2 linked regions of the Oharaeibacter diazotrophicus genome follow. The protein of the gene in region 1 interacts with the protein of each later gene in a pairwise test. Links are inferred from orthologs where the notes say so. Each region holds a gene or a part of one and is shown in the gene's direction. Other genes may lie near its edges.

Region 1 (3,895 bases):
CTACCTTCACCTTCGGCAGGAAGTCGACGACGTACTCGGCGCCGCGATAGAGCTCGGTATGGCCCTTCTGGCGGCCGAAGCCCTTCGCCTCGGTCACGGTGATGCCCTGCAGACCGACCTCCTGCAGCGCCTCCTTCACCTCGTCGAGCTTGAAGGGCTTGATGATGGCCTCGATTTTCTTCATCGCCTCCGCGTCTCCGCCGCTTCTCGAGTTCGGCCGGAGGCAGCTCGACGAGCGCCTCCCTGACGGCCGGGACGCCTCTCCTTAAGCACGCCTCGTGCCAGACCGGGGGCGCCCACGGCTTGGCGCGAAATGAGGCGGCGAAGATCGGTGCCCCCCGACCCGATGGTAATGCTGCCCAAGAAAGAAGCCTAGTGGATGAGCATTTGCCCATCAAGTGGGCGAAATTCGCGCCGCGACGCGTCGCGCTGGCGATCCCGGGTCGGTGTGCCGCGCCGGCGGATGCCCGTATCGCGGGTGCGCGCGGTGGGCCGCGACGCTCCGGGCCGGCCGCGGACCTCGACAACCCGGGCCTGCCGGCGGCATCGTCGGCCGAGCCAGAGGAGACCGCCAGCGATGACGCCCGCCGCCCGCCGCCACGCCCTGCTGACGCCAGCGGAGAGCCGCGAGGCCGACCGCCACGCCATGGCCCGCGGCACGGCCGGGACGGTGCTGATGGAGAACGCCGGCTACGGCGTCGCCGACGAGATCTGCGGCCGGTTCCGCCAGGGCACGCGGGTCGCGGTGCTGTGCGGCCCCGGCAACAACGGCGGCGACGGCTTCGTGGTCGCGCGCGTGCTCGCCGACCGCGGCTTCATCGTCCGCCTCGGCCTCCTCGGCGATCGCGCGCGGCTCGCCGGCGACGCCGCATGGGCCTCCGGGCGCTGGCGCGGGGCGGTCGAGCCGGCGGGCGCGGCGGTGCTCGCGGGTGCGACGGTGATCGTCGACGCGCTGTTCGGCGCCGGGCTGTCGCGCCCGCTCGACGGCGCCGCCGCCGACGCGGTCGCGGCGATCAACGCCGCGCATGCCGCCGGCGCCACCGTCTTCGCCGTCGACCTGCCGAGCGGCGTCGACGGCGACAGCGGGGCGGTGCTCGGCACCGCGGTCGAGGCCGACCGCAGTGTCACCTTCTTCCGCCGCAAGCCGGGCCACCTCCTGATGCCCGGCCGGGCGCTCGCCGGCCGCGTCGCCGTGATCGACATCGGCATCGAGGAGGGGGCGCTCGACGCGATCGCGCCGGCGACCTTCGCCAACCATCCCGACCTCTGGCGCGCGGTCTGGCCGGTGCCGGCGGCGGCGGCGCACAAGTACAGCCGCGGTGCCGCGCTGGTGGTGTCGGGGCCGGCCGAGGCGTCGGGGGCCGCGCGGCTCGCCGCGGTCGCCGCGCTCAGGGCCGGGGCCGGCATCGTCACGGTGGCCGCGCCCGCCGACGCCGTCCCGGTGGTCGCGGCCTATCGCGCCGCGCTGGTCGTGAAGCCGGCCGACGACGCGGCGGCGGTGGCGTCCCTCGCCTCCGATCCCCGCCTCGGCGCACTGGTGGTCGGGCCGGGCATGGGCCTCGGGCCGCGCGGCGCCGCCATCCTCGACGCCGTGCTGGCGGCCGACGCACCGCTCGTGCTCGACGCCGACGGCCTCACGCTCGCCGCCCGCGACCCCGCCGCCGCCTTCGCCGCGATCGCCGCCCGGACCGGCGCGGTGGTGGCGACGCCGCACGAGGGCGAATTCCGCCGCCTGTTCCCGGATCTCGCCGGCTCCAGGCTCGAGCGCGCCCGCGCCGCCGCGGCGCGATCCGGCGCCGTGGTGGTGCTGAAGGGGCCGGACACGGTGGTGGCGGCGCCGGACGGGCGCGCGGTGATCAACGACAACGCTCCGGCCACGCTCGCGACCGCGGGATCGGGCGACGTGCTCGCCGGCATCGTCGCCGGGCTGCTCTCCACCGGCGCCCCGGCCTTCGACGCGGCGGCAGCGGCCGTGTGGTTGCACGGCCGCGCCGGCGCCGTCGCCGGACCGGGCGCGATCGCCGACGACGTCGCCGACGCGCTGCGCGCCGCCGTCGCCGCGGGTCCGGGCGAGGAGGACTGAGAGCCTGTTTCACAAATCGGCCGGGTCGGTCCACCGGTGCTTTCCGCCGTCGGTTCGTCGCCATTCCTCGCCGATGCTTCCCGAGCCACCGACTTTTGAAACAAGCTCCGAGCCGGCGACCGGTCGTCGGGACCGATTCGCCGCGTCGGTCGGCAGTGCTGCCGACCGGGCGGGCAGGACCGGGGGCGGCCCGGACGCGCGGTCGAGGGTACCGGGACGGTCAAGGCCGTGGTTGCGTTCGGCAATCGCGGCCAACCGGGGATCGGCCGGCGCGGCGGTTCCGAGCCGTTGCCCGATTCTCGGGCTGCCTCGTTCTTCGGCGGGAACAAACGGCGCCCCTCGCGTATCCTGAGGATCGAAGGACCGGTCGAACCGCCTCGCGAGGGAGAACCCGATGATCGCCACCATGCGTTCCCCTGTTCCGGAGCGGTTTCACCGGGTTCTCGCACCACCGTCCGCCGGCAGGGCCGGCGCGCGCGTGGTGCCGGCACGGTTCTTCAGGGACTCCAACCGAAGGACCGTGCCATGGATGGATCGCTCCACTTCGGGGCCGCCGCGCTCGCGGCCGGCCTGACCCTGTCCTCTCCGCTCGCCGCCGAAGGCCGCGACGCCCGCGCAGCGGGTTCGACGGTGGACGTCGCGCTGGTTCTGGCGGTCGACGTCTCCGCCTCGATCGACGCCGACGAGCGCCGGCTGCAGCGCGAAGGCTACGCCGCCGCGATCGCCGCGCCGGAGGTGATGCATGCGATCGGCGAGGGCGCCCACGGCCGCATCCTGCTGACGGTGGTGGAGTGGTCCGACGGCGCCAACCAGGAGATCCGGGTGCCGTGGACGGTGGTGGCCGGACCCGACGACGCTCGGCGGGTCGCCGCGGCGATCCTGGCACCGGGCTCGCGGATCCCGCATTCCACCACCTCCGTCGCCGGAGCACTGCGGGCGGCGGCTGTGCTGCTCGGCGAGACGCCGGAACGGGCCGAGCGGCGCGTCGTCGACATCTCGGGCGACGGCAAGGACTTTGAGATGGCCCAGGTGCGCGCCGCCCGCGCCGCGCTGCTCGACCGCGGCGTCACCGTCAACGCGCTGCCGATCCTCACGGCGCCCGACGATCCGGACATCGCGGAATGGTACCGCGATCACGTCGTCGGCGGTCCCGGCGCCTTCGTCGAGCCGGCGGTCGACTTCCGCGACATCGAACCGGCGTTGCGGCGCAAGCTGGTGCTGGAATTGACGTGAAACGCCAAGACGAGACCGACCCGAGGGGATCGTCTCGACCGACTTCGTCGAAGTATCGGAAGAAGTGGCGGGAGTGACGGGGCTCGAACCCGCGACCTCCGGCGTGACAGGCCGGCGCTCTAACCGACTGAGCTACACCCCCGCTGGGCGATCTACGAAGCGTCCGGCCGGTTGACCGTGCCGCGTCGTCGTCGGTGGCGCTGAAATACGGGGGCGCCGGGGGGAAGTCAAGCGTCGTTTTTCGGATTTTCGGAATCCGCTGAAAACCGGGGCTCCGCGGTGGCCGGCAACCGGGGCCGGCCTGCCGGCGAAGCGAATCGCGGCGCGCGAACAACGGCTTGAGTGCGAATCCCGCGGGATCCTCGCGGGAAGGGGAGGCGCGCACGGGCGTTCGCGCGTCGCCGCCCCCCGGTGCGCGGCCGCGCGCGGTCGGGGGCGGGGCGACGGCGGCCGATCGCGGCCGGCGTCGACGACGGCTGCGGAGGCTGCGAAGCGACGGGCCGGCGGGAATTGAAACACACTCGAATCGAGTGGTCGTCGCATTTGGCGCGTCGAGGTAGGAAATCTCTAAGATTCGCT
Region 2 (3,869 bases), 900 kb from region 1 along the record:
CGGGATGTCGTCGCCGGGGAAGTCGTAGGACGACAGGAGCTCACGGACCTCGAGCTCGACGAGCTCCAAGAGCTCCGGATCGTCGACCATGTCGACCTTGTTCAGGAACACCACCAACGCCGGCACGCCGACCTGACGGGCCAGCAGGATGTGCTCGCGCGTCTGCGGCATCGGGCCGTCGGCCGCCGAGCACACCAGGATCGCGCCGTCCATCTGGGCGGCACCGGTGATCATGTTCTTCACGTAGTCGGCGTGGCCCGGGCAGTCCACGTGCGCGTAGTGACGGTTCTGCGTCTCGTACTCGACGTGCGCCGTGTTGATCGTGATGCCGCGCGCCTTCTCTTCCGGCGCCGCGTCGATCTGGTCGTACGCCTTGAACGTCGCCCCGCCCGTCTCCGCCAGCACCTTCGTGATCGCCGCCGTCAGCGACGTCTTGCCGTGGTCGACGTGGCCGATCGTGCCGATGTTGCAGTGCGGCTTCGTGCGGCTGAACTTTTCCTTGGCCATGCTCGTCTCTCTCGAATGTCGCGGGTTCCGGGCATCCGGACCGGGCCGGCGGCTCGAATAGTGCGTTTTGCCGGCGGGTTCAAGTCCCCACGGCGCCTGACGGGCAGGCGATATCCGAGCCTCGTGCGGGGATTGGAGCGGGTAGCGGGAATCGAACCCGCGTATTCAGCTTGGAAGGCTGCTGCTCTACCATTGAGCTATACCCGCGTCGGGTCTCAGATAGCCGCAGCGATGGCCGATGGCAAGGGCAGCGCTCGCGCACGAGCCGATCCGGAGGCCGTCGCGTCCCGACCGCCGCCGCGGACAGGCCGAAACCGCGAAGTCGTACCCGGGTCTCGGTGTCGATCCGTCGGGAAGCTGGGATGGTGGGGGAAGTAGGACTCGAACCTACGAAGGCGTAGCCAGCGGATTTACAGTCCGCCCCCTTTGCCGCTCGGGACATTCCCCCGTCCCATTCCGGTAGCCGACCGCTCGCGCGGGGCGCCCCGTCAGGTGTCCGGAGGCGTTCACCGACCGGACGGGGCGCTTTATGGCGACCGGGTCGGCCCCTGTCAACCCATGTTCCGACGAAGTTTCCGACGCTTCGCAGGAGCCGCGGAAAACCGGGCGGGCCTTCCGCCGGACCGGCGCGCCGGCTATAAGGCGCGCCATGTCCGACGATCGCCGCCCGCCGAAATCCCCTCGCCCCACCCGTCCGCGCCCCGGCGGCGACCGTCAATTCCGGCCGCGGCCGAAGCGCGAGCGCAGCGCCGGCGACGGGCTGTGGCTCTACGGGCTGCACACCGTCGAACTCGCGCTGAAGAACCCGCGGCGCCGGCCGCTGCGCCTGCTCGCCACGCGCAACGCGCTGATGCGACTCGCCGAGCGATTCGAGGACGGGCTGCCGCTCGAGGCCGAGGACGCCAGCCCGATGCAGCTCGACAAGCTGCTCGGCTCGGAGGCGGTGCACCAGGGCGTCGCGCTCGAGGTCGAGCCACTCGAGGCGCTGCGCGCCGCCGACCTCTCCGGCGCCGACCTCGTGCTTGCGCTCGACCAGGTCACCGACCCGCACAACGTCGGCGCCATCCTGCGCTCGGCCTGCGCGCTCGGCGTCGGCGCGGTGATCACCACCGCCCGGCACAGCCCGGCCGAATCCGGCGTGCTCGCCAAGGCGGCCTCCGGCGCGCTCGACCTCGTGCCGGTGATGCAGGTGCGCAACCTCGGCGACACGCTCGAGGAGATGAAGGCCGAGGGCTTCCAGGTCGTCGGCCTCGATTCCGAGGCCCCCGCCCCGCTCGAGGACGCCGCCCTCCGCGGTCCGGTCTGCCTCGTGCTCGGCGCCGAGGGCAAGGGCCTGCGCCAACGCACCCGCGACATCTGCGACGTCCTCGCCCGCCTCGACATGCCCGGCCCGATCAAGAGCCTCAACGTCTCGAACGCCTGCGTGCTCTCGCTCTACGTCGTCCGCCGCGCCATCACGGGCTGATCCCGGCGACGGCGGTCCCGACGCCGGAGCCCCCGGGTTGCGAGCCGGCGGCCTCTGGTCTATCTCCATCGGCGGGCCGGCTTAGCACAGCGGTAGTGCAGCGGTTTTGTAAACCGAAGGTCGGGGGTTCGATCCCCTCAGCCGGCACCATCACCGGGCACGTCTCATTGGAAGAAGATGTGTCAAATCTTCCCCCAGTCCACGATGCACTCAGAGATCTTAGTATCCTTAAAATCTAAATAATCTGCATTCTTGTCTAACAGGCCGGGACCAAGAGAATCTATTATCATCAACCTAAATTCTTCTTCATGTTTAAATTGCAACGGCTTTACAAATGAAACGCCCAACCATATTGCGATTGCATCTGCATCTATGTCATATGAAAATCTTCTCTCGATACTCCAGAATCGATCCCTCTCTCCGTATTCCACAACTCTTCCAACTAGATGGTATTTATATGAACCGAACCTAGCATCTATTAATTCTTTAAGCGCGCGTTTTAGTTTTACGAGATCATAAACTATATAATGCGTCAAATCACTATTATCATGAGATCTAAGATATTCTGCCCTTCTAAAATCAAATCGACCCATTGATGAGCAATAACAATAGTCGTTCAATTCAATCTCAACCCCAATTGAATTGTTTGGAAATCCAACAATTACACAATTCTCAACTGAAAATCCCCCAACAGATACGCTGTCGAAGTAAGAGCTCCTATTGTGGAAAAACTCCCTCCTTATTCCCTCAGAATAATCATTGAAACGCCCTTCACTTCTATTTTCTATTGCTCTGTATTTTTTTAATGTCCCAAATCTAAATCCTCCTTGGAGATGAATTCTAAGATCTTTTTCCTTCACATGTTTAGTTATGAACAACGGGTGCGTGTTATCCAATTCTTCAATCAAATCAACTTTGAAGTCTCTAAATTCAAGCGGATATGAAACAGAGATCACTGGGGGAAAATTCTTAACAATATCTTCATGATACGGGACTACAATATCAGCATATTGCATAGTTTTACCGGCTGATTCATCAGATTTTTTTCGCGGACTTTCTTTGTAAGTATGTCCACTGGGCTTCAAGGTACCTTGGTTTGACGCACCGAAACTAATTTTTGGCCGAACGTCTGGGCGCTGTATCCCTTGAAACCCTCGATCGCCACGCCTTCTCCCTTTGCCTCGCTTTTTGCTCATGCCGGTCTCCCGCCATCAAATACCGTTGGAAGGCTTACTGCGCATCTTGCAACCTTACATATGTCAGCTACAGAATGCAATTAAAAGTGATTTTCAATTTTTCACAACAACCATCCTCCATGGAACAATATAGGATAGAGATTGTCATTTATGTTTTCAGTATTATCAGTACTTTATATCTATACTCTGAGTAATACCCTAATCGATGTTCCCCCTATAGTTATTGTATACATATTGTACATTCAGGCATTTGATTTATCTCTTTCGTATATGGTAGACAATTACTATTGTCGCGAATAGCAATTTTGCAATTGGCCGACTGGCGATGCTAGGATAACGTGTTGGCCGCCCTACCCCTACCCCATTCGCCCGCGACCGAGTGCAGTTCGCAGGCAATGCGGATTCGACGGGCTTCTCGGCCGAGCGGGTGGTCACACGCCTTAACTGGATGGGCATCGGGACGACGAGACCAAGCTCCAACCGGATCATGCGCTCGTCCCAGTCTTCTTCGGCACAGAAGCTTTGATTTGTGGCCGGGTCGAGGGGGGCAAATTGGAGACTGACGCGCGGCGTCGACGACTATTTCCGTGACGCTCGGACTACGGCACCAAGAAAATGACTGTCAACCAGCGCTTCGCCCCTCGGTCCGACCAAGCTTTCGGAGAGTAGCCTCACAATCAAGCGCAAGACGGCGGTAGGGA

What was found. The genes of interacting proteins can lie anywhere in the genome.
Region 2: the proteins of EDD54_RS05585 (region 1) and EDD54_RS01465 interact in binary tests that used the Escherichia coli proteins (3 or more experiments, as listed by UniProt). The link is inferred for Oharaeibacter diazotrophicus from one-to-one orthologs.

The regions. Positions count from the first base shown.
Region 1 is NZ_SNXY01000006.1:1,182,473-1,186,367, reverse strand. What follows is about bases 1-2,830. They hold EDD54_RS05585 (NAD(P)H-hydrate dehydratase), read left to right. Parts: upstream 1-577; coding sequence 578-2,083; downstream 2,084-2,830. Other genes in these bases: EDD54_RS05575 (DUF1194 domain-containing protein), read left to right, coding at 2,609-2,830; EDD54_RS05580 (hypothetical protein), read right to left, coding at 2,093-2,491; EDD54_RS05590 (P-II family nitrogen regulator), read right to left, coding at 1-184. Outside these bases: more of EDD54_RS05575, read left to right, coding at 2,831-3,316. UniProt on the Escherichia coli protein: Bifunctional enzyme that catalyzes the epimerization of the S- and R-forms of NAD(P)HX and the dehydration of the S-form of NAD(P)HX at the expense of ADP, which is converted to AMP.
Region 2 is NZ_SNXY01000006.1:279,783-283,651, reverse strand. The notes cover bases 261-3,064. They hold EDD54_RS01465 (TrmH family RNA methyltransferase), read left to right. Parts: upstream 261-1,156; coding sequence 1,157-1,972; downstream 1,973-3,064. Other genes in these bases: EDD54_RS01455 (hypothetical protein), read right to left, coding at 2,155-3,064; tuf (elongation factor Tu), read right to left, coding at 261-507. Outside these bases: more of tuf, read right to left, coding at 1-260; more of EDD54_RS01455, read right to left, coding at 3,065-3,168. UniProt on the Escherichia coli protein: Specifically methylates the ribose of guanosine 2251 in 23S rRNA.